DNA from 3 places in the Luteibacter sp. TLI7-4A genome. Region 2 is predicted to be linked to each of the others. Evidence: predicted binding sites of a transcription regulator. Region 2 holds the regulator's gene; each other region holds the start of a gene.

Region 1 (10,611 bases), 1.3 Mb from region 2:
CTGCTCCGGCGGCGTCGCCCGCCAAGGAAAAGGTCGGTCTCCTGCGCCGCATCGGCCGGTTGTTCGGCGGGCGCTGAGGCAAGCACCCCATCGCCGACAGGGTCGGCTCCCACCAGGCCGAGTTCCGCCGGGCCGCCCCGCCGGGCCGGCCCGGCCGGCCGACGTGGTGGGAAGCCCGCTCTGGTGGGAGCCGACCTTGTCGGCGATCCCGCGGCAGCGGGCCAGGTTGAGGCAAGTCCCCTGTCGCCGCTGAAGCGGCTCCCACAGCTGGGCGGCTCCACGGCAATCCGCTTCCACGGCAGTCGGCTCCCACGGCAGTCGGCTCCCACGGCAGGCAGCTCCGATCCGGTGTGCGATTGGCTGAACCCCATCGGGCGCCGCGCCGCAAAAGCAACACCACATCCCTTATCCTCTGGGGCTTCACGGGCCAACGGGTGACGCGGTGATCGGTTTCGATCTGGTGAGCAAACGGTACGAGGGCGATCACCAGGCCCTTACCGATGTGTCCTTTAGCGTCGAGGCAGGCGAAATGGCCTTCGTCACCGGTCACTCCGGGGCGGGGAAAAGCACGCTGCTCAAACTGCTGGCGATGATCGAGCGCCCGACCAACGGCGTGGTGACCCTCGACGGCCGCAAGCTCAACACCGTGCGCCCCGCCGAGATCCCGAAGATCCGGCGCAAGCTCGGCATGGTCTTCCAGGACCACCGCCTGCTGCTGGACCGCAGCGTCTTCGCCAACGTCGAATTGCCCTTGATCATCGCGGGCGTCTCGCCAGCCGATCGTGGCCGGCGCGTGCGCGCGGCGCTGGAAAAGGTCGGCCTGCTCAGCTACGAGAAGCAATTGCCCGAGGCGCTTTCCACGGGTGAACAGCAGCGCGTGGGCATCGCGCGTGCCATCGTCGCCAAACCCGCCGTGCTCATCGCCGACGAGCCCACGGGTAACCTCGACCCGCAACTGGCGATGGAGATCATGGGCCTGTTCGCGGAGTTCCAGGCGGTCGGTACCGCCGTCCTCGTCGCCAGCCACGACCTCATGCTGATCAAGCGAATGAAGAAACGCGTCGTCGTGCTCGATCACGGCAAGCTGGTCGCCGACGTCCCCGCGATGGAGGTGGTATGAACGCCGTCCGCGAGCCGCGTCGCGCGCCCGAGCCGGAAAAGACCCGTCGCAGCGAACCGCGCAAGGTGGGGGCATGGCGTGAACACCATGCCTGGAGCATGTCTATCAGCCTGCGCCGTCTCGGCGCCCGCCCGCTCGGCACCTTGCTCACCGTGGCCGTGATGGGCGTGGCGCTGGCCCTGCCGCTGACCTTCTACCTCCTGCTCGGCAACGTGCAGCGGATGGGCGAAGCGCTCGGTCGCAACCAGTCCATCAGCGCCTTCATGAAGCCCGGCCAGAACGCCGGCATGGCCGAGACCGCCGCTTCCGCCCTGCGCGGTCGTCCGGAAGTCGCCGACATCGTCGTGCGCACGCCGAAGGATGGCCTCGACGAACTGGCGGAGGTACAGGGTTTCTCGGGCGCGCTGCAATCGCTCGATGCCAACCCGCTGCCTTACGTGCTTTCCGTGCAGCCCAAGCCAGGCTTGTCGGCCGAGGACATCGGCCGCCTCGTCGATTCGATGAAGGCCACGCCCGGCGTCGACATGGTCCAGGACACCGGTGCATGGCGGCAGCGTCTCGATGCCCTGCTCGGTGTGGGTACCCGTGCGGTCAGCCTGCTGGCCCTGTTGCTCGGCGTCGCCGCCCTGCTGGTGGTCGGTAATACGATCCGTGTCGATATCCAGAGCCGTAGCGCCGAGATCGGCGTGCTCCTGCTCATCGGCGCGAGTCGTCCGTTCGTTCGCCGTCCGTACCTGTATGCCGGTATCTGGCTTGGCTTCCTGGCAGGTGTCCTCGCCGTGGCGCTGGCCGTGGTCCTCGAGTTGGCCCTCGCCGGGCCCGTCGGCCGCCTGGCCGCGGCGTACGACGGCAGCGTGAGCTTCGGCGGACTCCCCGCCTGGCTCCTGCTTTCGGTACCCTTCGCCTCGGCCGTGCTGGGGTGGCTCGGTGCGCGGCTCGTCAGCGCGCGGCAGATTCGCCGCGCCGCGACGGCCTGACAGGGGGAGGGCGGGGTGGGATCTCACATCGGTTCGGGTGTCGCGGGCGCGACGCCTCGCATGCTCGTGGTGGACGGCTCGAAAGTCGTCCGCCAGTTGATCGCGCGCGTGGTCAACGCGGAAGTACCGGGCGTGGAGATCGTCGGTGTGTCCACCGGCGCCGAGGCGCAAGCCGAGTTGCAGCGTGGCGTCTTCGACTTCGTCACCGTGGCACTGCGCCTGCCCGACATGGACGGGCTGGACGTGGCGCGTTTCGTGCGCGAGTCCGCGCCGCAGATCTACATGCCGATCGTCGTGGTCTCCGGCGACGTCGAAGCGCGCCTGCACCGGCGCGAGCTGGGCGAGTTCGTCACCGACTACTTCGACAAGTCCCTGGGTTTCGGCGCCCTGGCCGAGTTCATCCGCGGCTACGTGCGTCCCGAGGGCGGCGCGGAAGGCGAAGTGCTCTATGTCGAGGACAGTCGCGTGGTGGCGCTCGCCACGCGACGCATGATGGAGAAGTACGGCCTTACCGTACGCCATGTCATCAGCGCGGAGGACGCGCTCACACACCTGCGCGAAGCCAGGGCGCGTGGCGAGATGGGCGCCGACGTGGTCCTTACCGATGTCAGCCTCAAGGGAGAACTCACCGGCGGCGACCTCGTCGAGCGCATCCGCAACGAGTTCGGCTACGGCAAGGGGCGGCTTCCCACGCTGGTCATGACCGGCGACGAGAATCCCGCGAACCAGGCGGCGCTCCTGCGCGCCGGCGCCAACGACCTCGTCGAGAAACCCGTCGAGGAGAAGCTGCTCATCACCAAGCTGCTGTTCCAGCTCCGGGTGGCCTTGCACCTTCGAGACAGGGCGGAAAGTTGAACGATCGCGTGAAGCTCGAGCCGTCCTGGAAGGAAAGGATCGGCGACTACCTCGATCGCCCGGAGATGCGGGCGCTCTCGGCCTTTCTTCGCGAGGAGAAGGCGCGGGGCAAGACGATCTACCCGCCCGGCCCGGAGATCTTCAACGCGTTCGCGCACACGCCGTTCGACAAGGTGCGCGTCGTCATCCTCGGCCAGGACCCCTACCATGGCCCCGGCCAGGCGCACGGCCTCAGTTTTTCCGTGCGGCCCGGCGTGCGCGTGCCCCCGTCGTTGCAGAACATGTTCAAGGAAATCGAGGATTGCCTCGGCGTCCCACGCCCCGACCACGGTTGCCTCACGCCGTGGGCCGATCGTGGCGTGCTGTTGCTCAACGCCGTGCTCACGGTGGAGGCCGGGCAGGCGGGTTCGCACCAGGGCAAGGGCTGGGAGGGCTTCACCGACGCGGCCATCGATGCCTTGAACCGCGAACGCGACGGCCTCGTCTTCATGCTCTGGGGCAGCCACGCGCAGAAGAAGGGCCAGCTGATCGATGGCCGGCGCCACAAGATCCTGCGCAGCGTGCACCCCTCGCCCCTGTCCGCGCACCGTGGTTTCATGGGCTGTGGCCATTTCGCCCTGGCGAACGCTTACCTGGAATCGCGGGGCGAGCCGCCGATCGACTGGTCGTTGCCGCCGAGGGCGGAACTCGTCGCCTGACCCGAGGGGCGATGGGCGCTCGCCAGAGACCTTGGTGGGGGCTTGCCTCGGGTCCTGGTGGGAGCTTGCCTCGGGCCTCGGTGGGAGCTTGCCCCGGGTCTTGGTGGGAGCCGACCTTGTCGGCGATCCCGCGGCAGCGGGCCAGGTCACGGCAAGCACCCATCGCCGACGGGGTCGGCTCCACGGCCGGCCGTCTGCCTCCTGAATACCTCCCTCTGAGTCCTCTGGACAGCCGGAGGGTATTTCTGTACCATTGCGTACAGTTAACCGATATGAACTTCGGGCTGACTTAGCACTCTCACTTCGGGACTGCTAATCTGCATACAGACTTTCAGGAGGTTCCACACATGTCCCAAGCCCTCGCCACCCGTAACTACGGGCTACCGAGCGTCGTTGGCAGTCTGGATTCCTATATCTCGGCGGTCCATCGCATCCCGGTGCTCAGCCTTGACGAGGAGCAGTCGCTGGCGCGCCGCTTCCACGACGACGCCGACCTCGACGCCGCCAAGCAGCTCGTGATGTCCCACCTGCGTTTCGTGGTCCATGTGGCTCGCGGCTACAACGGTTACGGCTTGCAGCTGTCCGATCTCATCCAGGAAGGCAACATCGGCCTGATGAAGGCGGTGAAGCGCTTCGACCCGGACCAGGGCGTTCGCCTGGTCAGTTTCGCGGTGCACTGGATCCGCGCGGAGATGCACGAATTCATCCTGCGCAACTGGCGCATCGTGAAGGTCGCGACCACCAAGGCGCAGCGCAAGCTGTTCTTCAACCTGCGCAAGAGCAAGAAGCGCCTGGGTTGGATGAACGCCGAGGAAGTGCGCGTCGTCGCGCAGGACCTTGGCGTGCCGGAAGCCACCGTCCGCGAGATGGAATCGCGGCTATCGGGTCGTGACGTGGGCTTCGAGGCCCCGGCCGACGCGGATGACGACGACAAGCCGGCACCCGCGGCGTTCCTCGTCGACGAAGGCGCCGATCCGTACGACAACCTCGCCGAGGAAGATGCCAGCAACAACCAGATGGGCGCGCTGTCCTCCGCCCTGGGCAACCTGGATGACCGCTCGCGCGACATCATCCAACGCCGCTGGTTGGCCGAGGACAACAAGGCCACGTTGCAGGACCTGGCCGATGAGTACGGCGTTTCCGCCGAACGCATCCGCCAGATCGAGGCGAATGCCATGAAGAAGATGCGCGTCGCCATCGCGGCCTGATCCTCTGAACTGGCGTAAGATCCGGAACGGCTCCGCGAGGGGCCGTTTTCCGTTGCCTCAGTCCATGCGGAGTGAATCCTGATGCCCAGGGCCCTGGTCATCGAAGACGACGAAGTGACCGCCCGCGACATCGTCGCGGAGCTGGGTGCGCACGGTCTTGCCGCCGATTGGGTGGCCAACGGCCGTGACGGGCTCGCGCGCGCGCTAGAGGACGGCTACGACATCATCACCCTCGATCGCATGCTGCCGGGCATGGACGGCATCGATGTGGTCTCGGCCTTGCGCAAGCGCAACGTCGATACGCCGGTCCTGATGATCAGCGCCCTGTCCGATGTGGACGATCGCGTACGTGGCCTGCGTGCGGGCGGCGATGACTACCTCACCAAGCCGTTCGCTCCCGATGAGCTGGCCGCGCGTGCGGAGGTCTTGCTGCGCCGGCGCCGGCCGAGCGCGAACGATACGCGGCTGCGCGTCGCGGACCTCGAACTGGACCTGGTCCGCCATAACGCCGAGCGCAATGGCGAAGCGCTCACCTTGCTGCCCACCGAGTTCCGCCTGCTCGAATTCCTGATGCGCAACGCGGGCCAGGTGGTGACGCGGCAGATGATCTTCGAGCATGTGTGGGGTTTCCACTTCGATCCCGGCACCAACGTGATCGACGTCCATATCGGCCGCCTGCGGCGCAAGATCGACGGCGCCGGCCAGGCGCCACTCATCCGCACCGTGCGCGGCTCGGGGTATGTCCTTGCGCCCGCTGACTGACGCCTGGCGTTCCGCCACCTCGCGCCTGATCCTCATCTATGGCGCCCTGTTCGCGATCTGGTCCGTCGTGCTGCTGGGTGTCGTGCAATGGGAGGCCTCGCGCTACCTGTCGGGCGTGGTCGACCAGATGCTCGCCGCGCGCATCCATTACCTCGAGAACACGGACCAGCGGCGCCTGCCGGCGACCGTCGAGGCGGCAAGCGCCATCGACGTCCAGGGCTTCATGTGGATCGGCTTGTTCGACGCGAAGGGCGCGCGCATCGCCGGCAATATCAGCAAGGTGCCCGAGGAACTGACCGACGAGGGCGTCGTGCGTTCGGTCAATGCCAGCCTCGCCGGCCCCACCCGCAACGCCACCATGCGCGCGCGCGGCATCACCCGCGTGCTGCCCAATGGCGACCGCCTGGTCGTCGCGAAGGAAAGCACGACCATCGACGGCATCGGGGCGATCATTCGCCGCGGCTTGCTGTGGGGCCTGTCACTGACACTCATTCCCGGCCTGCTCGGCGGCGTCCTGATCGCCCGTGGTCCCGCACGGCGGATACGGGCGATCCAGCGGGCGATGGAGCCAATCCGCGAAGGCGACCTCAGCGTGCGCCTGCCCGTCACGCGCGGCGGCGACGAGGTGGACCTGCTGGCCGCGACGGTAAATACCACGCTGACCGAGATCGAGCGCCTGCTCGGCGAGGTGAAGGGCGTCACCGACAACATCGCCCACGACTTGCGCACGCCGCTCACGCGGATGCGCACGCGCCTGTATCGCCTGCAGCAGCAGTTCGAGGGAAAGCCCGAAGCGGAGCAGCTCGACGCCTGCGTGGCCGAGATCGACACCGTCCTCAGCCGGTTCCGTGCCCTCTTGCGGGTATCCGAACTGGAGGACCGCCAGCGCAGCGCATGCTTCGAAAACATGGACCTGGGTATCGTGCTGCGCAACGTGCACGAGTTCTACGCACCGCTGGCCGAGGATCGCGGGCAACTGTTCGAGATCGAGGTGGGCCGCTTGCCACCGCTTCGCGGCGACCCCCAGCTCATGTTCGAGGCATTCGCCAACCTCGTCGGTAACGCGATCAAGTTCACCCCGGATGGGGGCGCGGTACGCCTGGTGGCGCTCACCGATCCCACGGGCGACGCGCGGGTGGATATCGCGGACACCGGTCCCGGCATCCCGCCGAACGAGCGCGAGGCGGTGTTCCGCCGGTTCTACCGGGGCGACGAGACCCGCACCAAGCCGGGCTGCGGGCTGGGTCTCGCGATCGTGAGCGCTATCGTCCGCCTGCACGGGTTCTCGTTGTCGGTGGGTGGAAACGAGAAGGGTGCGGTGTTTTCCGTGACGTGTCCGGCCGCCTAAATAAATCTTAACTACGCGGCGGATTCCGCCGGGCGCAAAATCCGCCGCGACGCAACATCGCGCTCGGAATCCGTCTTCCCATGATTGGCATCGTCCGGATCGCACTCACGCGGCCGTATACCTTCGTCGTCCTCGCCCTGCTGATCCTCATCATCGGTCCGCTTGCCGCGCTGCGCACGCCGACGGACATCTTTCCCGACATCAAGATTCCGGTGATCGCGGTGGTGTGGCAGTACAACGGCCTGCCGCCGGACCAGATGGTCGGACGCGTCTCGTCGCCGTTCGAGCGCGTGCTGACCACGACGGTGAACGACGTGGAGCACATCGAGGCCAGCTCGATCCAGGGCTTCGGCATCATCAAGATCTTCTTCCAGCCGACCGTCGACATCCGCACCGCCAACGCCCAGGTCACGGCCGTCGCGCAGACCCTCTTGCGCCAGCTGCCGCAGGGCACCACGCCACCGCTGATCCTGAACTACAACGCGTCGACGGTGCCGATCATCCAGCTGGCGCTGTCCGGCGAGGGTCTCACCGAGCAGAACCTGGGCGACCTCGGCCTCAATATCATCCGTCCGCAACTGACCTCCGTGGCCGGCGCGGCCATTCCGTTCCCGTTCGGCGGCAAGACGCGCCAGGTGCAGATCGATATCGATCCGCCGGCGTTGCAGGCCCGCGGACTGTCCGCGCAGGACGTCGCCAACGCGCTGGCCGCGCAGAACCTGATCACGCCGGTGGGCACGCAGAAGATCGGCGAGTACGAATACACGGTGCAGCTCAACAATTCGCCGTCGGACGTGGACGAGCTCGGCAACCTGCCGGTGAAGACGGTCAACGGTGCCACCGTCTTCATTCGCGACATCGCCCACGTGCGCGACGGCTCGCCGCCGCAGACCAATATCGTGCACGTCAACGGTGACCGCTCGGTGCTGATGACCGTGCTGAAGAACGGCTCGGCGTCCACGCTGGCGATCATCGCCGGGATCAAGGAGCGCGTCGCCGCGATGAAGGAGGCACTCCCGTCCAACCTCAAGATCGCGCCCATCGGTGACCAGTCCCTCTTCGTGAGCGCCGCGATCGAAGGCGTGGCCCGCGAAGGCATCATCGCCGCGGCGCTCACCAGCCTGATGATCCTCCTGTTCCTCGGCAGCTGGCGTTCGACGGTGATCATCGCCACGTCCATCCCGCTGGCCATCCTCGGTTCCATCGCGGCCTTGTCGGCGATGGGCGAGACCATGAACATCATGACGCTGGGTGGCCTCGCGCTGGCCGTGGGCATCCTCGTGGACGATGCCACGGTGACCATCGAGAACATCAACTGGCACCTGGAGCACGGCAAGGACGTCGAGACGGCGATCCTCGATGGCGCCGCGCAGATCGTGACGCCGGCCTTCGTCTCGTTGTTGTGCATCTGCATCGTGTTCGTGCCGATGTTCTTCCTCCAGGGCGTGGCGCGCTTCCTCTTCGTGCCCATGGCCGAGGCGGTCATGTTCGCGATGATCGCGTCCTTCATCCTCTCGCGCACGCTCGTGCCGACGATGGCCAAGTACCTGCTGCACCCACACTCGCACGACGACCCGCATGGCGAGGGCAAGAAGCCGTCGCGCAATCCGTTGGTCCGGTTCCAGCGCCGTTTCGAGGCCCGCTTCGAAAAGATACGCGAGAGCTACCACGGATTGCTCGCCCTCGCCCTGCATCACCGCAAGGCCTTCACCATCGGCTTCATGGCTTTCGTGGTGTTCTCCTTCGCCCTGGTGCCGATGCTCGGCCGCAACTTCTTCCCGTCGGTGGACTCGGGCCAGATCCTGATGCACGTGCGCGCTCCCGTCGGGACGCGCGTGGAGGAAAGCGCGCGCCTCTTCGCCGAGGTGACCGACGCCGTGCGGAGGATCGTTCCCAAGGAGGAACTCGGGACGGTGGTCGACAACATCGGCCTGTCCTCGTCGGGCATCAACAACACCTATAACAACACCGGCACCATCGGCTCGCAGGATGGCGACATCCAGATCGCGCTGAACGAGGGACACGCGCCGACCGCCGACTATGTGCGCCGGTTGCGCGAGCAGCTGCCACGCGAGTTCCCGGGCACGACGTTCTCGTTCCCACCGGCGGACATCATCAGCCAGATCCTGAACTTCGGCTCGCCCGCACCGATCGACCTGCAGATCCGTGGGCCGAACCTCGCGGCGAACTTCGATTATGCAAGCCGCCTGCTGCGCGAGATCCGCCGCGTGCCGGGCGTGGCCGACGCACGCATCCAGCAGTCGCGGGCCAACCCGACACTCAATGTGGACGTCGACCGCAGCCGCGCGCAGCAGGTGGGCATCACCGAGCGCGACGTCACCAACAGCCTTGGCGTGAACCTCGCCGGTTCGAGCCAGATCGCGCCGACCTTCTGGCTCAACCCGCAGAACGGCGTGTCCTACCCGATCGTGATGCAGACGCCGCAGTACAGCCTCGACAGCTTGCCCGACCTGGAGAACGTGCCGATCAGCCCCAGCACGGGCACGGCCGGTTCGCAGATCCTCGGTGGCCTTGCCACGGTGTCGCGCACGGCCACCAACGCGGTGGTGAGCCAGTACAACATCCAGTCGATGGTCGAGATCTATGCGACGACGCAGGACCGCGACCTCGGCGCCGTCGCCGCCGACATCCAGAAGATCATCGAGGCGAACAAGAAGTTCCTGCCCAAGGCGTCGACCACCGCCTTGCTCGGCCAGGTGCAGACCATGAACAACGCGTTCTCCGGGCTGATCCTGGGCCTGCTCGGCGCGATCGTGCTGATCTACCTGCTGATCGTGGTGAACTTCCAGTCGTGGAGCGATCCGTTCGTGATCGTCACCGCGCTGCCCGCGGCGATCGCGGGAATCATCTGGATGCTGTTCGCCACGCATACCACCTTGTCGGTGCCCGCGCTCACCGGCGCCATCATGTGCATGGGCGTGGCCACCGCCAATTCGATCCTGGTCGTCAGCTTCTGCCGCGAGCGGCTGGCCGAACTCGGGGACGCGACGGCTGCCGCCCTCGAAGGCGGATTCGTGCGCTTCCGCCCGGTGCTGATGACCGCGCTGGCGATGATCATCGGCATGGCGCCCATGGCCCTGGGCCTGGGCGAAGGTGGCGAGCAGAACGCGCCGCTCGGCCGCGCCGTGATCGGCGGCCTGGTCTTCGCCACGACCGCCACGCTGTTCTTCGTCCCCGTCGTCTTCAGCATCATCCACGCGCGTCGTGGTCATCCGTCACCCACACCGGCGAACACCTCCGGAGAGCCTGTCCATGTCGCCTGATACGTTGCAAACCCCTCCGCCGCGCCGGCTCCGGCTGGCTGGCATCATCGCCGCGATCGTCGTCCTGGCCGTCGTCGTGGCCGGCGTGGCGACGCGCGCCAACGACTCGCGAAAGCTGCGCGAATGGACGGATGCGCAGTCCGTACCGACGGTGAACGTGGTCGCTCCCGAGGGTGGCCAGGGCGGTGGCGACCTCAACCTGCCGGGCCGTCTCCAGGCGTATGCCCGTGCGCCGATCTTCGCGCGCACCAGTGGGTACCTCAAATACTGGAAGGCGGATATCGGGCAGAAGGTGAAGGCGGGCGAGTTGCTCGCCGAGATCGAGACGCCCGACCTCGACCAGCAGTTGCTCCAGGCGA
Region 2 (10,611 bases):
TCTACCGCATGGCGCAAGAGCGCGGCCTGATCCGCACCTGATCACCCCTGGGCGCGATCCAGCATCTTCTTCGCATGCGCCCGGGTCTCCTTGGTGATCTCCACCCCCCCGAGCATGCGGCTGAGCTCGTCACGCCGTCCGGCGGCATCGAGCGAGTGGATGCGTGTACGCGTGGCCTCGCCATCGCTCTCCTTCGCCACCTGCAAATGCGAGTGGCCCTGGGCGGCCACCTGCGGCAGGTGCGTCACGCAGAGCACCTGCACGCGTTCGCCGAGGGCGCGCAGCTTCTGGCCGACCACTTCGGCGACCGCGCCGCCGATGCCGGTGTCCACTTCGTCGAAGATCATGCAGCCGATGTTGTCGTTGCCCAGCGTGGCAACCTCGATGGCGAGGCTGATGCGGGCGAGTTCGCCACCGGAGGCGACCTTGCGCAGCGGACGCGGCGGCTGCCCCGGGTTGGCACTGACCAGCAGTTCGCAGCGCTCCCGTCCCTGCGGATCGGGCTCGTCGCCCTCGGCGCGTTCCAGCGAGACTTCCAGCCGTCCACCAGCCATGCCCAGTTCGCCCATCAAGCCGGCGACCGTGGCGCCAAGGCGTGCCGCGGCCTCGGCGCGTGCCTTTGACAGGGCGGCGGCGGCGGTGTCGTAGGCCTGGCGCAGGCGGTCGCGCTCGCGACCGAGGCGGTCGAGCGCGTCGCCGGCGCCTTCGAGTTCGGCCAGGCGTTCGCGGACCTCGTCGGCCTTGGCCGTGAGTTCGGCGATGGGCAGGCGGTAGCGGCGTGAGAGATCGTGCAGATGGGTGAGGTGGGTATCCACCTCGGCCAGCCGCTCGGGATCGAGTTCGACATCCTGTGCGTAGCGGCTGAGGCCGTCCACGGCTTCGCCCACCTGAATCTGCGCGCTGTCCAGGAGTTCCAGCGTCGGCGCGAGCGTGGCGTCGAGTTCGGCCAGTCGCGACAGTTCCGCGTGCGCGCGGAGCAGGGCGCGGCCGATCGCGAACTCGCTTTCACCATCCAGCATCTCGACGACGCCGTTGGCGCCCTCGGCGAGGCGGCCGGCGTTGGCGAGACGGCGGTGCTGTGCTTCGAGGTCTTCCAGCGCGGCCGGGGCCAGCGCCCAGCGGTCGAGTTCCTCCAGTTCGTGGCTCAGCAGCTCGATCTGGTGTTCGCGGTCGTCGCCACCGGAGAGCGTGCGGATACGCGCCACGGCGTCGCGCCACGCCTTGGCCGTTTCGCGTACCTGGGCCAGCAGCGCTTCGTTGCCGGCATACGCGTCGAGCAGGGCCATCTGGTGCTGGCGCGAGAGCAGGGCCTGGTGCTCGTGCTGGCCATGGATCTCGACGATCAGCGCGGCCAGCGCCGACATCTGGGCGAGGCTGGCCGGACGGCCGTTGATCCAGCCACGCGAGCTGCCTTCGGTGCGGATCACACGGCGGAGCTGGCAGGTCTGCCCGTCGTCCAGTTCTTCCTGGCGCAACCAGTCCAGGGCCTCGGGCAGGCCGGCCAGATCGAATTCCGCGGCCAGTTCGGCGCGGTCGCTGCCGGCACGGACCATGCCGCTGTCCGCGCGGGCGCCCGCCAGGAGCATCAGCGCATCCACCAGCAGGGACTTGCCGGCACCGGTCTCGCCGCTGACCACGGTGAGGCCCGGCCCGAAGGCGACCTCGGCTTCTTCGACGACGGCGAACTGGCGGACGTAGAGCGAGGTGAGCATGGGCACGGGAGTGGCGAATGGAATCGCGCCGATTGTAGCGGCAGCGGCGTCGCAGAAGCCGAGACTTGCAAGCGGAGCGGCTAGACCTTATTGATAGCCCGAGGATCCGACCCCCTTCCCATCCAGTCAGGCGCATGAATCCGTTTTCCGGTCACGACATCGATGCTCGCGCGCGCCGGCTGCTGCGGACCCTGATTTCCCAATACCTGTCCGATGGCGAGCCGGTCGGCTCACGCACGCTGGCGCGGTCCTCCGGCCTGGAAGTCAGCCCGGCGACGATCCGCAACATCATGGCCGACCTCGAGGATGCCGGCCTGGTGGCCTCGCCGCACACCTCGGCCGGGCGTATTCCCACGCCGCGCGGGCTGCGCCTGTTCGTCGACAGCCTGCTCGAACTCAAGCCGCTGCCGCGCGACGAGATGGCCCGCTTGCAAGGCGGCCTGCCGCCACACCAGACGACCACCCGCGACCTGCTCGGCAATGTCTCGAACCTGCTCTCGGCGATGACCCATTTCGCCGGGGTGGTCACCGTGCCCCGCCAGGGCGATTTCCCCCTGCGTCACATCGACTTCGTCAACCTGCCGGACGCCCGCGTGCTGGTGATCCTGGTGTTCTCGGACAACCAGGTGCAGAACCGTGTCGTCCAGCTGGCCCGTCCGCTGGAAGGCTCCGACCTGGAGCAGGCGGCGAACTACCTGAACGCCCAGTTCGCCGGGTTCCGCCTGGCCGATATCCGTGCGCACCTGGCCGCGGAACTGCGCGAGGCGGGCGGCGAGATCAACCGCCTGCTGTCCAGCGTGGTGGAACTGGCCACCGCCTCGTTCTCCGCCGACGAGGACGCGGACGATGTCCTCGTCAGCGGCCAGACCAACCTGATGGGTTATTCGGAACTGGCCGACATCGACCGGCTCCGCGATCTCTTCGACGCCTTCCAGCAGAAGCGCGACCTGCTCCAGCTCATGGAAATGTGCGTCAAGGCCCCTGGCGTGCGGCTGTTCATCGGCGAGGAGTCCGGATTCTCGGCCCTCGACGGCTGCAGCATCGTCACCGCCACCTATGGCACGAGTGGCCGCATGCTCGGCGCGATCGGAGTTATTGGACCGACGCGTATGGCATATGAGCGGGTGATCCCGGTGGTCCAGGCCACCGCCGGACTGCTCAGCGACGCCTTGAATCGCGCCGCGGCGACCTCATAAACCGCCACGGGAGGCGGGTTTACTATTTCCCGCGAATGTTCGGCCCCTCCATGGAGCGGGTCGGTAAGCTGACATTTGGAGTACGCATGCATAACAACGATCCCCACGTGCCGGATCCGGTACAGGACGGCGGCACGGCCGGCAACGAGAGTGTCAATGCCGACTTCGACGCGCTGACCGCGAAGCTGGCCTCGCTCGAAGCCGAGCTGGGCCAGGCGCGCGAGACGGTCCTGCGCGAGCGGGCGGAGATCGAGAACCAGCGCCGCCGTCTCCAGCGCGACCTGGACAACGCCCGCCGCTTCGCCAACGAGAAACTGCTGGGCGAGTTGCTCCCGGTGTACGACGGCATCGTGCTTGGCCTGGCCAACGAGTCGGCCGATGCGAAGGCCCTTCGCGAAGGCCTCGACCTGACGCTGAAGCAGTTGGAAAAGGTGATCCAGAGCAACGGGCTGAGCGTGATCGATCCGCTGCACAAGCCGTTCAATCCGGAACACCACCAGGCGATCAGTTCGGTCACCTCGAACGAACACGCACCGGGCACGGTGGTCGCGGTCGTGCAGAAGGGCTTCGTGCTCAACGATCGCCTGCTGCGCCCGGCGCTCGTCGCCGTCGTCGGCGATCACTGAATGAAAACCCCGTGTGGCGCGGTTTTCGCGCAGGCGGGGAGTCTCACCAGGCATTGAATCGATGGGGCCGGGCCCCATTTTCAAACACAGTCGCGGCCGCGGGGGCCGCTTAGCAATTCGGAGCAACTTCAATGGCCAAGATCATCGGCATCGACCTCGGTACGACCAACTCCTGCGTCGCAGTGATGGAGGGTTCGACCGCGCGTGTCATCGAGAACGCGGAGGGCGATCGCACCACGCCGTCCATCGTCGCTTTCACCAAGGACAGCGAGGTCCTGGTCGGTGCGCCGGCCAAGCGCCAGAGCGTCACCAATCCCAAGAACACCTTCTACGCGGTGAAGCGCCTCATCGGCCGCAAGTTCACCGACGCCGAGGTGCAGAAGGACATCAAGATCGTGCCGTACAGTATCGTCGCGCACGATAACGGCGATGCCTGGGTGCAGACCGCCGACGGCAAGAAGATGGCGCCGCAGGAGATCTCCTCGAAGGTGCTGATGAAGATGAAGAAGACCGCCGAGGACTTCCTGGGCGAGTCGGTCACCGAAGCGGTCATCACCGTGCCGGCGTACTTCAACGACAGCCAGCGCCAGGCCACGAAGGATGCCGGCAAGATCGCCGGCCTCGACGTCAAGCGCATCATCAACGAGCCGACCGCGGCCGCCCTGGCCTATGGCCTCGACAAGACCGACGCGCGTGACCGCAAGATCGCCGTGTACGACCTCGGCGGCGGCACGTTCGACGTGTCGATCATCGAGATCGCCAACGTCGACGGCGAGAAGCAGTTCGAAGTGCTCGCGACCAACGGCAACACCTTCCTGGGTGGCGAGGACTTCGACAACCGCGTCATCGATTACCTCGTCGAAGAGTTCAAGAAGGAGCAGGGCATCGACCTGCGCCAGGACCAGCTCGCGCTGCAGCGCCTGAAGGACGCCGCCGAGCGCGCGAAGATCGAGCTTTCCTCGGCCCACCAGACCGACGTCAACCTGCCGTATGTCACCGCCGACGCCTCGGGCCCGAAGCACCTCAACATCAAGCTGACCCGCGCCAAGCTGGAGTCGCTGGTGGAAGACCTGGTCAAGGGCACGATCGATCCCTGCCGCACCGCGCTCAACGACGCCGGCCTGCGCGTGTCAGACATCCACGAGGTGATCCTCGTCGGTGGCCAGACCCGCATGCCGAAGGTGCAGGAAGCGGTGAAGGACTTCTTCGGCAAGGAGCCGCGCAAGGACGTCAACCCGGATGAAGCCGTGGCCGTGGGTGCCGCGATCCAGGGCGGCGTGCTGGGTGGTTCGGTGAAGGACGTGCTCCTGCTCGACGTCACCCCGCTGTCGCTCGGCATCGAGACGATGGGTGGCGTGATGACCAAGCTCATCGAGAAGAACACCACGGTGCCGACCAAGGCCTCGCAGGTCTTCTCCACCGCCGACGACAACCAGACGGCCGTTACCGTGCACGTCCTCCAGGGCGAGCGCGAGCGCGCCAACGCGAACAAGTCGCTGGGCAAGTTCGACCTGCAGGGCATCCGCCCGGCGCCGCGCGGCACGCCGCAGATCGAGGTCACCTTCGACATCGACGCCAACGGCATCCTTCACGTGTCGGCGAAGGACAAGGACACCGGCAAGGAACAGAAGATCGAGATCAAGGCCGGTTCGGGCCTCTCGGAGGAAGAGATCCAGCGCATGGTCGCCGACGCGGAAGCCAACCGCGAGGAAGACAAGAAGTTCCACGAACTGGTGCAGGTGCGCAACAGGGCCGACCAGCTCGTGCACGCCACGCGCAGCCAGCTGAAGGAACACGGCGGCAAGATTCCGGCCGAGCAGCTCGCCGGTATCGACAACGCGGTGTCCGAGCTGGAGAAGCTCAAGGACAGCGACGACAAGACCGCGATCGAGGCGAAGATCGCCAACCTCGAACAGGTGGCGCAGGCGCTCGCGGCGGCGGCGCAGTCGGGCGGCGCGCAGGACACCGCGCAGCAGTCCGCGCCGGGCGGCGGTTCGGCTCAGCCGGACGACGTGGTCGACGCCGAGTTCACCGAGGTCAAGGACGACAAGAAGTAAGTCGTCCTGCTAAAGCGATGCCATGCCGCGGCCAGAGCGTCCGCGGCATGGCAAGGGTCAACCGGATCGATCGCGCCGAAGGGTTTCCCGCCGGCGCGTTCGTTCGTCCAGGGAAAGCAAGCGTGCAATGAGCAGCAAGCGCGACTACTACGAAATCCTCGGTGTGGAACGCACCGTGAGCGAGGGCGACCTCAAGAAGACCTTTCGTCGCGTCGCGATGAAGTATCACCCCGACCGCAATCCGGAACCGGAAGCGCTCGAGAAATTCAAGGAAGCCAAGGAAGCCTACGACGTACTCTCCGACGCGCAGAAGCGCGCGGCGTACGACCAGTACGGCCATGCCGCCTTCGAGGGCGGTGGCTTCGGTCGTGGCAACGGTGCCGGCTTCGGCGACGTGGGCGACATCTTCGGCGATATTTTCGGTGACATCTTCGGCGGTGGCGGCGGACGCCAGCGTACGCGCCGCGGTGCCGACCTGCGCTACATGATGGATCTCGATCTCGAGGAAGCCGTGTTCGGCGTCGAGAAGAAGATCGAGGTGCCCACCCAGGTCAATTGCCATCACTGCAACGGCACGGGCTCGGAGGACGGCAAGGTCTCCACCTGTTCCACCTGCGCAGGCCACGGCCGCGTGCGCATGCAGAACGGCATCTTCTCCATCCAGCAAGCCTGCCCGACCTGTCATGGCTCCGGCCAGAAGATCGACAAGCCCTGCAAGAAGTGCCACGGCGAGGGTCGTCTCGAGGAAGAGCGCACGTTGTCGGTGCGCATTCCGGCGGGCGTGGACAACGGCGATCGCATCCGCCTGACCGGGCAAGGTGAAGCCGGTCCCGCGGGTTCGCCGGCCGGCGACCTCTATGTGGAAGTGCGCGTGCGCGAGCACAAGATCTTCCACCGCGACGGTTCCGATCTCTACTGCGAAGTACCCATCCGCTTCGCGCAGGCCGCGCTCGGTACCGAGCTGGCCGTGCCGACGCTCGAGGGCGAGGTCCCGGTGAACGTGCCGCCCGAAACACAGACGGGCCAGCAATTCCGCCTGCGCGGACGCGGCGTCAAGTCGGTTCGCGGTGGCCGTACCGGCGATCTCATCTGCACCGTGGTGGTGGAGACACCGGTCCGCCTCACGAAGGAGCAGCGCGACCTGCTTACCCAGCTGGAAGCCACGTTCGTGGGCGAGGAAGCGGCGAAGCACACGCCGCGTTCGAACACCTTCATCGACGGCGTCAAGGACTTCTGGTCACGCGTCACGTCGTAACCGACGATGGCGGCAGGAGCGCAATGGCGTGCTCCTGCCGCTCGTGACCCGCCGGCTTACTCGGCCCGCACCCACTCCTGGCTGCGCCCGATCAGCGAGAAGCCCACGTATCCGTGGACGTCGAGGGTTTTTCCGCCGTTCTCCAGCTTGAGCGTGACCTTGTAGATCTTGCCCTTGGCCGGGTCGAGGATCTGGCCGCCGGACCACTCGTCGCCATCCTTCTTCAGGCCCCACATGATGGTCATGCCTTCGATGGGCTTGTTCTTGCGCTCGCCATCGCACTCGGTGCAGAGCGGATGCGGGCCGTGGTCGGACTTGAGCACCTGGATCACCTTGCCCTCTAGCAAGCCGCCGTTCTCGGTGATCTCGACGATGGATTTCACTTCCTTGGTCTTGTCGTCGATCGTCTTCCACTTGCCCACGGGCGAGTCGTTGGCGGCCAGGGCGGGGAGGGCGCTCGCGGCAAAGGCGAGGGCGACGGCGGTGCGGATCAGAGGCTTCATAGGCTCGGGGACTCCCCATACGGTCAGGTACGGCCGGAGCCTGACGACCGCCGCGACGCCCGTCAAGCTGCATCGCGCCAGACCGTGCCGGGGCCCACGCTGGCATAATGGCTGATCTTCGATTTTCCTCACGTGTCCCCATGACCCAGCCCAGCGAAACCCTCGTCCGCGGCATCCTCGACCGCGTTATCGATCCCCATTCCGGGCAGCCCCTGGGTGCGTCCCTGCGCGCTGTCGGCGTGGACGGAGACCGCGTATCTGTGGATATCCAACTGGGTTATCCGGCCACCGGGTACCTGGAGCAGGCGGCGCACGACGCCAGGGACGCCCTGCAGGCGGACCCGGCCATCGCCTCGGCAGCCGTGTCGGTCAGTTGGCGCGTGCACCCGCACAAGGTGCAGGGCCAACTGGCGCCGTTGCCGGGCGTGAAGAACATCATCGCCGTCGCCTCCGGCAAGGGCGGCGTGGGCAAGTCCACGGTGTCGGTGAACCTGGCCCTGGCCCTCGCGGCCGAAGGCGCCACGGTCGGCATCCTCGACGCCGATATCTACGGGCCGAGCCAGCCGCGCATGCTCGGCCTCAGTGGCAAGCCGTCGTCGCCCGATGGCAAGAGCATCGTGCCGATGCGCGCCCATGGCCTCCAGGCGATGTCGATCGGCGTGCTGATCGAGGAGGACACGCCGATGATCTGGCGTGGCCCGATGGTCACCCAGGCGCTCATGCAGCTCCTGACGGACACCCTCTGGGAAGAGCTCGACTACCTCATCATCGACCTGCCGCCGGGTACCGGCGACATCCAGCTCACGCTTTCGCAGAAGGTGCCGGTGTCCGGCGCGGTGATCGTCACCACGCCGCAGGACATCGCCCTGCTCGATGCACGCAAGGCGCTCGGCATGTTCCGCAAGGTGGAGGTGCCCGTCCTCGGCGTGGTGGAAAACATGGCCACCCATATCTGCTCGAACTGCGGGCACGAGGAACATATCTTCGGCCACGGCGGCGGCGCCCGCATGGCGCAGGAAGCCGGCATCGCCTACCTCGGCGACCTGCCGCTGGACATCCGTATCCGCCAGCAGGCGGACGACGGCAAGCCCACCGTGGTCGCCATTCCCGACTCCGACCTTGCCGCGCGCTATCGCGCCATCGCCCGCACCACCGCCGCCAGGCTGTCGCTGCAGGCGCGCAACAAGGCCATTTCGTTCCCGAAGATCGTCATCCAGAACACCTGACCGCCGACGCCCAAGTGGCGTGCACGGCAACGTTCCTATACCTTTCCGGCTCCAGCGAGGGAGACAGTAAGTGAGCATCAAGTCCGACAAGTGGATCCGCCGCATGGCCGAGCAGCACGGCATGATCGAGCCGTTCGCCCCTGGCCAGGTCAAGGAGCGCGACGGCCACCGGCTGGTGTCCTACGGCACGTCCAGCTACGGCTACGACGTGCGTTGCGCCGACGAGTTCAAGGTGTTCACCAACATCAACTCCACGATCGTCGATCCGAAGGCCTTCGACGAGCGCAGCTTCGTCGACGTCAAGTCCGACGTCTGCATCATTCCGCCCAATTCCTTCGCGCTGGCGCGCACGGTTGAGTATTTCCGCATCCCACGCCAGGTGCTCACGATCTGCCTCGGCAAGAGCACCTACGCGCGCTGCGGCATCATCGTGAACGTGACCCCGCTCGAACCCGAGTGGGAAGGCCACGTGACCCTGGAGTTCTCCAACACCACGCCGTTGCCCGCAAAAATCTACGCCAACGAGGGCGTGGCGCAGATGCTCTTCCTCGAGTCCGACGAGGAGTGCGAAGTGTCCTATGCCGACCGCGGCGGCAAGTACCAGGGCCAGCGCGGCGTCACCCTGCCGAGCACCTGAACGCGGCCTTCACGTCGCATCCGCGCGCGACATCGGCGCGCGGTAGACTCGCCCATTCCAAGCCATACCGATCCACGGAGACACCGCATGATCCGAGTTCCCACCCTGATGGCCCGCGCCGCCGCGGCGCTCCTCCTCGCCAGCATGCTGGTGCTGGCCGGCTGCCATCGTGGCGCCTCGAAGTCCGACCACGTCGCGACCGAGCAGGGCCAGTTCGACTACACCATCAAGGCGTACAAGAGCGGCCAGTTCATCGTCGATGGCGCGGTACTTTCCGCCGCCGACACCGGTAGTCATTTCGCCTACCTGAAGGACCAGGGCAAGCTGCCGAAGACGGTGCTCGTGCTGCCCAGCGACGATTCCAAGATCCGCGACAACCACCTCGGATTCCTCGCCCGCATGCAGCTGGATTACGGCTTCGCGGTGTACTACGACAAGAAGGGCGAACTGGTTCGCCTGAACGCCGTCGAGGAAAAGGCCCGCCAGCTGGAGGACACCCCGCACAAGGCCGCCTTGCCGGATCGCATGCAGGGTAAGGAAGCCTCCAGCGGCGCCTACGACCCGCAGACGCAGCAGTAAGCAGCCTCGCGTGGCCTCGAAAGGCCCCGTCACTCCCGCCTCGGCGGGTAGTGCCGGGGCCTTTCCGCTGTCTGTGTGACGGGCTACCGTTCCGCGGCCGTCTAGGAAAGACCCAGCCGCGCCCTGAGCGCTTCCACCCGCCGTGCCGCTTCGCCGTCGGCATAGGCCTCGGCCGCGCCGTGCCCCCAGACGGGCCCTGGCCATGCCGCGTCGCCTTCGACCCGGGCCACCACGTGCACGTGAAGCTGGCGGACGATGTTGCCCAGCGCGCCGATGTTGAGCTTGTCGCAGGGCGCCACCGCGCGCAGGGCATCGCCGGCGGCGTCCACTTCGCGCCACAACGCCGCGCGGTCGTCCGGCGGAAGGTCGGCCACCTCCACCATCGCGCTCCGGCGCGGCACCAGTACCAGCCAGGCGTAGCGGCTGTCGCGCATCAGTAGCAGCCTGCACAGGGGCAGGTCGCCGACGGGCAGGGCATCGCCGGCGAGGCGCGGGTCCAGTGCGAAATCCTGGCTCACTTGAGTTCGCGGGCGAAGAAGGCCAGGGTCCGCTCCCAGGCCAGCTTCGAACTCGGCTCGTCATAGCTGGCGCGGGCGTCGCAGTTGAAGCCGTGGTCGGCCGGATAGACCCAGGTATCCATTTCCGGTTTCAGTTCGCGGTGCTTTTCCACCATCTCCGGCGGGATCGAATGGTCGCGCTCGCCGAAGTGGAAGATCACGTTGGCCTTGGCCGGTTCGGACAGGAAGGGGACGTCCCTCGAACCGTAGTAGCTCGACGAGGGCAGGCCGAGGCGCAGGGCGGCCAGCAGGGCCACCGTGCC
Region 3 (10,611 bases), 1.2 Mb from region 2:
ATCCGTACTTCGCGCTCACCCAGGTCGTCGCTCCTCGCCTCGCCCCGCTCACGCATGCACCGGACGCGCCCACGCCAGCCGAGGATGCCATGCAGAAATATACGGATGTATCCATGGGTAACGTGGCGATGCTTCGGATGAAGCACAAATTGGAGCCGCTGGTCGCGCAATATGCCCTGCCCGAGACGGCCACGCTGGCGCGCCAGCCAGGTACAGCCGAGGAACAGGCTGCATCGGGTGCAGGGCAATAGCCCGCGCAGCGACCAGGAAGGTCAATGCACGACAGCCTGGTCTGTCTCGCGATAGCTGAAGGGCGCCACGCTTGGGTCCGGGGCAAAGCGAACGACAGGGACGATCTTGCCGGTGACGAGGTTGTAGTCGCGCTGAATGAGCTGCGCGCCTTTCAGTCCGGCCACCTCGTACGGCCCCGCGGTGTAGAAGATGGCCTCGATCGGCAGATCCTTCGGCACGGCTGCCCGCCAGTTCCCAAGCATCAATTCCATGTGCCGCATGACGTCGATCATGGCATCGGAGTTCTGGCGTGAAGCGATGCTCAGGGCGAACTGCTGTTGATTACCAGCGAAACCACACTGGTGCTTGAACTGCCCCGGAAACGTGGTGACTTCGATGAAATGCTTTCGCCATGCCTCGACGGTGTCGATCCCCTGGCTCGTGCAAGGCTTGCTCTCGTCCACGTAGAGTTCGCTTGCACCACATCCGTTCGACCCCTTCGCTGGATCCCCGGTCGTACCCCGATCACCCGTCACCGCGTCGTAGGGAAACGAACAGAGGACGCTCACCGGTTCCGTGCCCGGCTCCGCCACGAAGGTGTCGGCCTGCCTGAGAAGCAGTCCGTGCGGGCGCGTTTCCGGAGCGTAGAGGATGCGACTGTCGACGTCGCTGCGCAGATAACTGAAGGAAAGGCCCTCTGGTGTCCCCGTACGTGGGGAGAATTCCCATGCATGCCGGTCAGGCTCACTTTCGTTGGGAACGGCATCGGTTGCGCGAATCAAAACCCCGGAGCAGTAGTAGGCAGCGCGACTATCCGCGCATGACATGCGCGTGTCGTCGTAGCGTGCATTGAGACCTTGGACGATCTGCTCTCCATCGGCCTGTGGCCGGGAAAGATGCGTCTGGCGAGATGTGCATCCGATAACAAGGCACAGCGAAAGAAGAAGACCCAGTCTCCACGTCATGGCGGCGCTCCTTGTAGTGAAACTTCCTTTGCTTCCAGCGAACGCAGGCATGTATGTCGAAGCTCGTGACATCACAGTACACGTCACGCGGCGTCATCGACATGAACCTGCGCCAAGCTGCCGAATCGACGCAATGATTTGTCTTCGCGACAAAAAAACCCCGCGTTTCCGCGGGGTTTTTCAGTTTCGAGCCGGAAAGGCGCGGACTTAGAAGTCCATGCCGCCCATGCCACCCATGCCGCCGGGGGCACCGTGGCCGTGGCCGTCGTCCTTCTTCGGCAGCTCGGTCACGGCCGCTTCGGTCGTGATGATCGAGCCAGCCACCGAGGCGGCGAACTGCAGCGCCGAACGGGTGACCTTGGTCGGGTCCAGGATGCCGAACGCGATCATGTCGCCGAACTCGCCGGTAGCGGCGTTGTAACCGAAGTTACCCTGGCCGTCCTTCACCTGGTTGACGATGACCGAAGCCTCTTCGCCGGCGTTGGTGACGATGGCGCGCAGCGGGGCTTCCAGCGTGCGACGGGTGATCGCGATGCCGAGGTCCTGGTCCGGGTTCTTGCCCTTCAGGCCTTCGAGGGCCTTCAGCGCACGGATCAGGGCGACGCCGCCGCCCGGGACCACGCCTTCCTCGACGGCCGCACGCGTGGCGTGCAGGGCGTCTTCGACGCGGGCCTTCTTTTCCTTCATCTCGACTTCCGTCGCGGCGCCGACCTTGATCACGGCGACACCGCCGGCAAGCTTGGCCACGCGCTCTTGCAGCTTCTCGCGGTCGTAGTCCGAGGAGGTCTCTTCGATCTGCGCCTTGATCTGGCCGATACGCGACTGGATGCGCTCGGCTTCGCCGGCACCGTCGATGATCGTGGTGTTTTCCTTGGTGATCACGACGCGCTTCGCACGGCCGAGGTCGTTGATCGTGGCCTTGTCGAGCTGCAGGCCCACTTCCTCGGAGATGACCACGCCATTGGTGAGGATGGCGATGTCTTCCAGGATGGCCTTGCGGCGATCGCCGAAGCCCGGCGCCTTGACGGCGGCGACCTTGACGATGCCACGGATCGTGTTGACGACGAGGGTGGCCAGGGCTTCGCCCTCGACTTCCTCGGCGACGATCAGCAGCGGCTTGGCGGCCTTGGCGACGGCCTCGAGCACCGGCAGGAGCTCACGGACGTTCGAGATCTTCTTGTCGTGGATGAGGATGAACGGGTCGTCCAGTTCAACCTGCTGCGACTGCTGGTTGTTGATGAAGTACGGCGAGAGGTAACCGCGGTCGAACTGCATGCCCTCGACGACGTCGAGCTCGTTCTCGAGGCCCGAGCCTTCCTCGACCGTGATCACGCCTTCCTTGCCGACCTTGCCCATCGCGGTGGCGATGATGTCGCCGATGTTCGCGTCGGAGTTGGCCGAGATCGTGCCGACCTGGGCGATCGCCTTGTCGTCGGCGGTCGGGTTGGAAAGCTTCTTCAGCTCACCGACGGCGGCCGTGACGGCCTGGTCGATGCCGCGCTTGAGGTCCATCGGGTTGATGCCGGCGGCGACGGCCTTGAGGCCTTCCTGGATGAACGCCTGGGCGAGGACGGTGGCCGTCGTGGTGCCGTCACCGGCCACGTCGGAGGTCTTCGAGGCGGCTTCCTTGACGATCTGGGCGCCGATGTTCTCGTACTTGTCGGCGAGTTCGATTTCCTTGGCGACCGAGACGCCGTCCTTGGTGACGGTCGGCGCGCCGAAGCTCTTCTCGAGCACGACGTTGCGGCCCTTCGGGCCGAGGGTGACCTTGACGGCGTTGGCGAGCGTGTTGACGCCCTTCAGCATGCGTGCGCGGACGTCTTCGCCGAAGCGGACTTCTTTAGATGCCATGAGAGTGAATCCTTGAGATCAGTTGTTTGGGATAGCCGGGAGGAACGGGGCGAGCGGGGGCTCAGCCTTCCAGGACCGCCACGATGTCGTCTTCCTTCAGGAAGACCAGTTCTTCGCCATCGACCTTGATCTCCTGGCCGGCGTACTTGCCGAACAGGACGACGTCGCCTTCCTTCACGCCCATCGGGCGGAGCTGGCCGCTGGCCAGGAGGAGGCCGGTACCGGCGGCGATGACCTTGCCGCGGGTGGGCTTCTCGGTGGCGCTGTCAGGGATGACGATGCCACCGGCGGAAACACGCTCTTCTTCGAGGCGCTTGACGATGACGCGATCGTGCAGCGGGCGCAGTTTGCTCATGACTTCTCCAACCATGTGATTGACGGATAACGAAATTGGTCCACCCTGTTAGCACTTGCCACGGGTGAGTGCCAGAATTTTAGCCAAAGCTCTCCACGAATCGGAAGAGCCTCGGGGTGATCGACAGATGGCGCCTGTGCGAAACCGTTCAAGGCCCCGGGTACAAAAAAGACCACAATCGACCCATGTCCGAACCCATCGCCATCCTTGTCGCCTGTCCCGCCGGCGAACCCGCCGCCGCCCTCGCCCACGGCCTCGTGCAGGCCGGCCTGGCCGCTTGCGTGAACCACCTGCCGGGGATGCGGTCCACCTACCGCTGGAAAGGCGAGGTGGTCACCGACGCCGAGGACCTCCTGCTGGTGAAGACCACCCGGGAAGCCTTCGCGGCGGTCGAGGCCTTCGTCGTCGAGCACCACCCCTACGAGGTGCCGGAGGTCGTGGCCCTGCCGCTGGTGGAAGGGCACGCGCCCTATCTCGCCTGGCTGGAAGCCAGCGTCGATGCAAGCTAATACGGGTATGCCCGGTCATAATGACCGACGCCCAACGCGGTTCGTCACCGCACCGATCCCCGGAGTCGCCATGACGTCGTTCGCCCGCCTCGCGCGGAACCTGGTCGCCGGCCTCGCCTTGCTCGCCGCCCTGCCGGCGCTCGCCCAAAGCGACGACGACCTGCTGCCGGTCACCCAGGCCTTCCACCTCACTTCCGATGCCAGCCAGCCGGGCATGGTGAAGCTGCACTGGCGGATCGCGCCGGACTATTACCTCTACCGGGGCCGGATCAAGATCAAGGCGGCGGAGCCCACGGCGGTCACGCTGGGCGAGGCGACGCTCCCCGATGGCCTGAAGAAGCACGACGAATACCTCGGCGACGTGGAGATCTATCACGGCGACGTCGAGGCCAGCGTGCCGTACACGCGCGTCGACACCGCCACGAAGACGCTCGCCCTCGACGTCCAGTACCAGGGCTGCCATGAGGTGGAGCCGAAGATCTGCTACCCGCCGAACACCGAGCACCTGAAGCTCACGATCGGCGGTGCGTCGACCATCCCCGTCGCGGCGACGCCGGCCGCCAACGGCGCGGCCCTGCTGGGCGCTCCGTCCGCGGCCCCGGGTAGCGAGGCGCAGGCACTCCTCGCCGACCAGGCGTTCCGCTTCGAGGCGCTGGTCAAGGACCACGGCAGCTTGCTGCTGCGCTGGACCATGCCCAAGGATTACTACCTTTACCGTGACAAGACGCAGATCACGGTGACCTCGCCCGCCGGGGTGAGCGCGGGCGAGCCGGACTGGCCCAGCGGCACCGCCCATCACGACGAACACTTCGGCGACACCATCGTCTACTTCGACCAGGTCGAGCTGCCGGTGCCGCTGAACGGCGCCGCGGGCGCCACGGCGGTGGCGGTCGACGTGGCCTACCAGGGTTGCCTGGAGAACGGCATCTGCTATCCGGTCATGACGCGGCACATCAAGGTCGACCTGGGCGCGGGCACGGCATCCGTCGGCGCCCCGTCCGAGGAACAGCCCGCCGCCGCGCCCACGGATGTCGCACCGACGCCGCCACCGCCCGGCCTGGCGCCCGGCGGTGACGCGCCTGTCGGCTTCATCGCGGCCATCGGCCTCGCCTTGCTCGGCGGCCTCGTGCTGAACCTCATGCCATGCGTGTTGCCGGTGTTGTCGCTGAAAGCCATCACCGTGCTCGAAAGCGGGGAAAGCCCGGGCGCCGCACGCAAGCATGCGCTCTGGTACACGGCCGGCGTGCTGGCCGCCTTCGCGATCCTCGGGCTGGTCATCGTCGGCATCCGCGCGGCGGGCCATGGCATCCAGTGGGGCGCGCAGTTCCAGCAACCACTGGCGATCGGCCTGCTCGTCTACGTGATGCTGGCGGTCGGCCTTTCGATGTCGGGCGTGTTCGAGATCGGCGGCTCGCTGGGCAACGTGGGCAGCGGTCTCGCGGCGCGCTCGGGCCCCTCCGGCGATTTCTTCACCGGCGTGCTGGCCGTGGTCGTGGCGAGCCCTTGCACCGCGCCCTTCATGGGCTCCGCGATCGCCTTCGCCTTCGCCGCGCCCCTGGGCGTGGCCTTCCTGATCTTCCTGGCGCTCGGACTCGGCCTCGCCCTGCCCTTCCTGCTGATCGGATTCGTGCCGGCGATCGCGCGGCTGTTGCCACGTCCGGGCCGCTGGATGGAGACCCTCAAGCAGCTGCTGGCGTTTCCGATGTACCTCACGGCCGTCTGGCTGCTCTGGGTACTGACCAAGCAGCGCGGCGCCGATGCGACCGCCCTCGTGCTCGCCGGCGGCGTACTGCTGGCCATGGCGCTGTGGTGGTACGGGCGCAGCCGTGGAGCGCGCCTGTCCTGGGTGTTCACCAGCGTGCTGATGGTCGGTGCCGCCGCGGCGCTCTGGGCCGTGCATGGCCTGCCGGCGCAGGCCGCGACCCTGCGCGTGGCCGCCGACGGGTCCGTGCCGTATTCCCCGGAAAAGCTGGCCGAGCTGCGTGGCGCGGGAACGCCGGTCCTGGTCGACATGACGGCCGACTGGTGCATCACCTGCAAGGCGAACGAGAAGGCGGTGCTCGATACCGATGCCTTCAAGGCCTTGCTCGCCCGCACCGGCACCGTCTACATGAAGGGCGACTGGACCGACGTGAACGCGACCATCGCGGCCTTCCTCGAGCAGTACCACTCGGTGGGCGTTCCGCTCTACGTGGTCTATCCGAAGGGCGGCGGCGATGGCCGCAAGCTGTCCACGGTGCTCACCTACGACAGCGTCGAGAAAGCGCTAGAGGCCGCCGCGCATCCATGAGCCGCGGCCCGACCTTCTGGATCGTGGTACTGGCCATCGCCGCCGCGGCCACGGGGCTGTACCTCGAGCATCGCCGCATGAATCCGCCACCGCCGCAAGGCGTCACGGTGGCGGATGTCGGCGAGCTCCCGCCACCGGCCACCTTCCTCACCGTGGAAGGCAAGCCGCGCCAGCTTTCCGACTGGCGTGGCAAGCGCCTGCTCATCAACTTCTGGGCCACCTGGTGCGCCCCCTGCCGGCGGGAAATGCCGCTGTTGAGCGAGAACGCGGGACGTTACAAGGCACGCAACGTCGCCATCCTCGGCGTGGCCGAGGACACGGCAGGCGCCGTGCGTGCCTATCTCGCGGCCCGGCCGGTGACGTATCCGGTGGTGCTTGCGGATAGCGACGCCCCGGGCGGCTCGCTGTCTTTCGGCAACACGCGCCGCGTACTGCCCTATAGCGTCCTCGTCGGCGAGGACGGGCGTATCCTGCGGCGCAAGCTCGGCACGTTCAGCCAGGCGGAACTCGACGCCTGGCTCACGCCCTGAACCACGGAGGCTCTCCCCATGGATCCCATGCTCCCACCCGACGAGGTGATCGAGGCGACGCGCCTCTGGCTCGAACGCGCGGTCATCGGCCTCAACCTGTGCCCCTTCGCCAAGGCGGTGCACAAGAAGGGACAGATTCGTTACGTGGTCAGCGATGCCACGCAGCCGCTGCAACTGCACGCCGATCTGGTCCGTGAACTGGAATTTCTTCGCGACACCGATCCGGAGGTGGTGGACACCACCTTGTTGATCCATCCCCACGTGCTCGACGATTTCCTCGACTACAACGAATTCCTCGAAGTGGCGGATGAGACGGTGGCCGACCTCGGTCTGGAGGGCGACATCCAGGTGGCGAGTTTCCATCCCGCCTTCCAGTTCGAAGGCACCGCCCCCGACGACATCACCAACTACACCAATCGCTCGCCTTACCCCACGCTGCACCTGCTGCGCGAAACGAGCATCGACCGCGCGGTGGCGGCCTTCCCGGAGGCCTCGAAGATCTTCGAGGCGAACATGGAGACACTGGACCGGCTGGGGATCGAGGGCTGGCGGGCGTTGTTTGCCCAGCGGTGAGGCGGGGAATCGCCGACAGGGTCGGCTCCCATCGGGGCAGTCACCGCCGCTCGACCTGTGGGAGCCGCTTCAGCGGCGACGGGTGCTTGCCTCAAACTGGCCCGCTGCCTCGACCCTGTCGACGATGGCCGAAACATACGCGAGCGTCTGGAAAGTCGCGATCTCCAGCGAACTACGTCGAACTTCACCGAACTGGACAAGGGTGGGCGACAGGCGCACACTTCGCGGCGTTCCGGAGCCCCGGACCCACGGCACAGGTGAACAGTGGCCAGGATCCTCGTCCTGCACGGACCCAACCTCAATCTCCTCGGCGTTCGCGAGCCTTCGGTCTACGGGCATGAAACGCTCGCCGACATCAACACGTCGCTGCAAGCCCGGGCGCAGGCCGCCGGGCATGACCTGGGCTGGTTCCAGTCCAACGCCGAGCACGAACTGATCGGGCGGATCCACCAGGCCCGCGACGAGGGCACGGCCTGGATCCTCATCAATCCAGCCGCCTTCACGCATACATCGGTCGCCCTGCGCGACGCGCTCGCCGGGGTGTCCATCCCGTTCATCGAGATCCACCTGTCCAATCCCCACGCGCGCGAGCCGTTCCGGCACCACTCGTATGTGTCGGACCTCGCCGCCGGCGTGATCTGCGGCTTCGGCGGCGACAGCTACCGGCTGGCGCTCGAGGCCGCGCTGCTCCGGCTGGCCATCCCCGCCGCCTGATTCCCATTCGCGAGACGCCATGTGCGTCCGCATCCACCACCAGAAGGTTTGTCCCATGGACCTGCGCAAGATCAAGAAGCTCATCGACCTGCTCGAGGAATCCAACCTCGCCGAGCTGGAAATCAAGGAAGGCGAGGAAGTGGTGCGTCTCTCACGCGTGCCCAAGGGCACCGCCGTCGCTCCCCAGATGATGGCGGCGCCCGCTCCCGTCGCCGCCCCGGTCGCCGTCGCACCTGCCGCCGCCCCCGCCGCGCCGCCCGCGGAGCCGGGCCTGCCGCCCGGCCACGTGGTCAAGGCGCCGATGGTCGGCACCTTCTACGCCGCATCGACGCCGGGCGCCCCCGCCTTCGCCAGCGTCGGCCAGCAGGTCAAGGCCGGCGAGACCCTGGGCATCATCGAAGCGATGAAGATGTTCAACCAGATCGAGGCCGACGTTTCCGGTACCGTCGTCGCCATCCTGGTCGAGAACGGCCAGCCGGTGGAATTCGACGAACCGATGTTCGTCATCGCCTGAGGCCCCGACTCATGCTCGAGAAGGTCGTTATTGCCAATCGCGGCGAGATCGCGCTGCGGGTGCTGCGCGCGTGCCACGCGCTCGGCATCAAGACGGTCGCGGTGCACTCCACCGTCGATCGCAACCTCAAGCACGTCGGCCTGGCCGACGAATCGGTATGCATCGGACCGGGTCCCTCGGCCGACAGCTACCTCAACATTCCACGGATCATCGCCGCCGCGGAGATCACCGACGCGGGTGCGATCCATCCGGGATACGGCTTCCTCTCGGAGAACGCGAATTTCGCCGAGCAGGTCGAGCAATCCGGCTTCGTCTTCATCGGCCCCACCGCCGACGTCATCCGCCTGATGGGCGACAAGGTGGAGGCGATCCGCGCCATGAAGGCCGCGGGCGTGCCCTGCGTGCCGGGCTCCGGCGGCCCGCTGGGCGACGACACCGACGAGAACATCCGCATCGCACGCGAGATCGGTTATCCAGTCATCATCAAGGCGGCCGGTGGCGGTGGCGGTCGCGGCATGCGCGTCGTGCGCACCGAGGCCCACCTGGCGAACTCCATCGTCATGACCAAGCAGGAAGCCAAGGCGGCTTTCAGCAACGATCAGGTCTACATGGAGAAGTTCCTGGAAAACCCACGCCACGTCGAAATCCAGGTGCTCGCCGACGGCCAGGGCAACGCCATCCACCTCGGCGAGCGCGACTGTTCCATGCAGCGCCGCCACCAGAAGGTGGTGGAAGAGGCGCCCGCACCAGGCATCACGCCGGAACTGCGCGAGCAGATCGGCAAGGTCTGCGTCGACGCCTGCATCCGCATCGGGTACCGAGGCGCGGGCACGTTCGAGTTCCTGTTCGAGAACGGCCGCTTCTACTTCATCGAGATGAACACCCGCATCCAGGTGGAGCACCCGGTGACGGAACTGGTGACCGGCATCGACCTCGTCCGCGAACAGCTGCTGATCGCCGGTGGCGAAAAGCTGTCGATCCGCCAGGAGGACATCGTCCTCAACGGGCACGCGATCGAATGCCGCATCAATGCCGAGGACCCCGACACCTTCATGCCGAGCCCCGGCACGGTGAAACGTTTCGAAGCCCCCGGTGGCCCCGGCGTACGCGTCGACACGCACCTGTACGACGGCTACCGCATCCCGCCGAACTACGATTCGATGATCGGCAAGATCATCGTCCACGGCCCGGACCGCGCCACGGCCATCGCACGCATGCGCATGGCCCTGACCGAGACGGTGATCGAAGGCGTGAAGTGCAATATCCCGCTACAACAGCGGATCATGGCCGACGTTGGTTTCCAGCAGGGTGGGCAGAACATCCACTACCTGGAAAAACGAATGGCGGAGCAGAAAGAGACGCCATCGGCGTAATGAGGAATCCCGCCGCGAGGCGGGATTTTTTTATGAAAGAGCTCTTTGGAAAGGACTCTTGCTGGAGGCCTGGCAAGAACCCTGGCGGGAGCCGACCCTGTCGGCGATGGGTGCTTGCCGTAACCTGGCCCGCCGCCGCGGGATCGCCGACAGGGTCGGCTCCCACCAGGACGTCAGACCTTGCGTCGGCCGCTGATGCGTACCCAATCCTCGAGCGTACGGACTTCCAGTTCGTCGAACCATTCCGCGTAACGCGTGAGCAACTCCTCGTGCTGCCCGGAGAGGATGCCCGAGAGCGCGAACGGCGCCCCGGGCTTCACGGCCGCGGCGAAAGTCGGGGCTAGCTCGCCGAGGGGACCGGCAAGGATATTCGCCACGAGCACGTCGGCTTGCGCGGCAGGCGCCTCGCCCGGCAGATAGACGTCCAGATCGCCATGGACGCCGTTGCGTTCGGCGTTGTCGCGCGAAGCGAGCAGGGCCTGGGGATCGTTGTCGATACCCACGGCGCGTGCCGCGCCCAGCTTCAGGGCGGCGATGGCGAGGATGCCCGACCCGCAACCGTAGTCGAGGACGAACTTGCCGGCCATCTGCTGGCCGTCGAGCCATTCCAGGCACATCGCCGTGGTCGGGTGCGTTCCCGTGCCGAAGGCGAGGCCGGGATCGAGCCGCACCACGACGATCCCGCCATCCGCCGGCGGCTCGATGT

Evidence for each region. The regulator HrcA, encoded in region 2, represses chaperone genes, less so after heat shock. The targets are predictions, from matches to a motif close to TTNGCACTCNNNNNNNNNGAGTGCNAA.
Region 1: rpoH (RNA polymerase sigma factor RpoH) is a predicted target of HrcA. The motif match lies at 3,940-3,966, and genes of this name have one in related genera.
Region 3: ACR9Y6_RS12885 (co-chaperone GroES) is a predicted target of HrcA. The motif match lies at 3,451-3,477, and genes of this name have one in related genera.

The regions. Positions count from the first base shown of each region.
Region 1 is NZ_JBPGWO010000001.1:3,066,519-3,077,129, reverse strand. Features, by position in the region: gene ftsE (cell division ATP-binding protein FtsE) at 443-1,120, shown strand; gene ftsX (permease-like cell division protein FtsX) at 1,117-2,097, shown strand; gene ACR9Y6_RS13550 (response regulator) at 2,158-2,952, shown strand; gene ung (uracil-DNA glycosylase) at 2,949-3,650, shown strand; gene rpoH (RNA polymerase sigma factor RpoH) at 3,998-4,858, shown strand; gene ACR9Y6_RS13535 (response regulator transcription factor) at 4,940-5,620, shown strand; gene ACR9Y6_RS13530 (sensor histidine kinase) at 5,598-6,968, shown strand; gene ACR9Y6_RS13525 (efflux RND transporter permease subunit) at 7,049-10,252, shown strand; gene ACR9Y6_RS13520 (efflux RND transporter periplasmic adaptor subunit) at 10,242-10,611, shown strand, end outside.
Region 2 is NZ_JBPGWO010000001.1:1,724,972-1,735,582, reverse strand. Features, by position in the region: gene ACR9Y6_RS07630 (response regulator) at 1-41, shown strand, start outside; gene recN (DNA repair protein RecN) at 42-1,712, opposite strand; gene hrcA (heat-inducible transcriptional repressor HrcA) at 1,847-2,908, shown strand; gene grpE (nucleotide exchange factor GrpE) at 2,995-3,534, shown strand; gene dnaK (molecular chaperone DnaK) at 3,666-5,591, shown strand; gene dnaJ (molecular chaperone DnaJ) at 5,719-6,846, shown strand; gene ACR9Y6_RS07600 (DUF2147 domain-containing protein) at 6,903-7,349, opposite strand; gene apbC (iron-sulfur cluster carrier protein ApbC) at 7,490-8,575, shown strand; gene dcd (dCTP deaminase) at 8,646-9,212, shown strand; gene ACR9Y6_RS07585 (hypothetical protein) at 9,300-9,791, shown strand; gene ACR9Y6_RS07580 (HIT domain-containing protein) at 9,893-10,309, opposite strand; gene ACR9Y6_RS07575 (dienelactone hydrolase family protein) at 10,306-10,611, opposite strand, start outside.
Region 3 is NZ_JBPGWO010000001.1:2,918,736-2,929,346, forward strand. Features, by position in the region: gene ACR9Y6_RS12870 (LTA synthase family protein) at 1-251, shown strand, start outside; gene ACR9Y6_RS12875 (hypothetical protein) at 273-1,196, opposite strand; gene groL (chaperonin GroEL) at 1,404-3,047, opposite strand; gene ACR9Y6_RS12885 (co-chaperone GroES) at 3,109-3,402, opposite strand; gene cutA (divalent-cation tolerance protein CutA) at 3,588-3,911, shown strand; gene ACR9Y6_RS12895 (protein-disulfide reductase DsbD family protein) at 3,982-6,201, shown strand; gene ACR9Y6_RS12900 (TlpA family protein disulfide reductase) at 6,198-6,731, shown strand; gene ACR9Y6_RS12905 (DUF1415 domain-containing protein) at 6,750-7,304, shown strand; gene aroQ (type II 3-dehydroquinate dehydratase) at 7,569-8,018, shown strand; gene accB (acetyl-CoA carboxylase biotin carboxyl carrier protein) at 8,074-8,532, shown strand; gene accC (acetyl-CoA carboxylase biotin carboxylase subunit) at 8,544-9,905, shown strand; gene prmA (50S ribosomal protein L11 methyltransferase) at 10,079-10,611, opposite strand, start outside.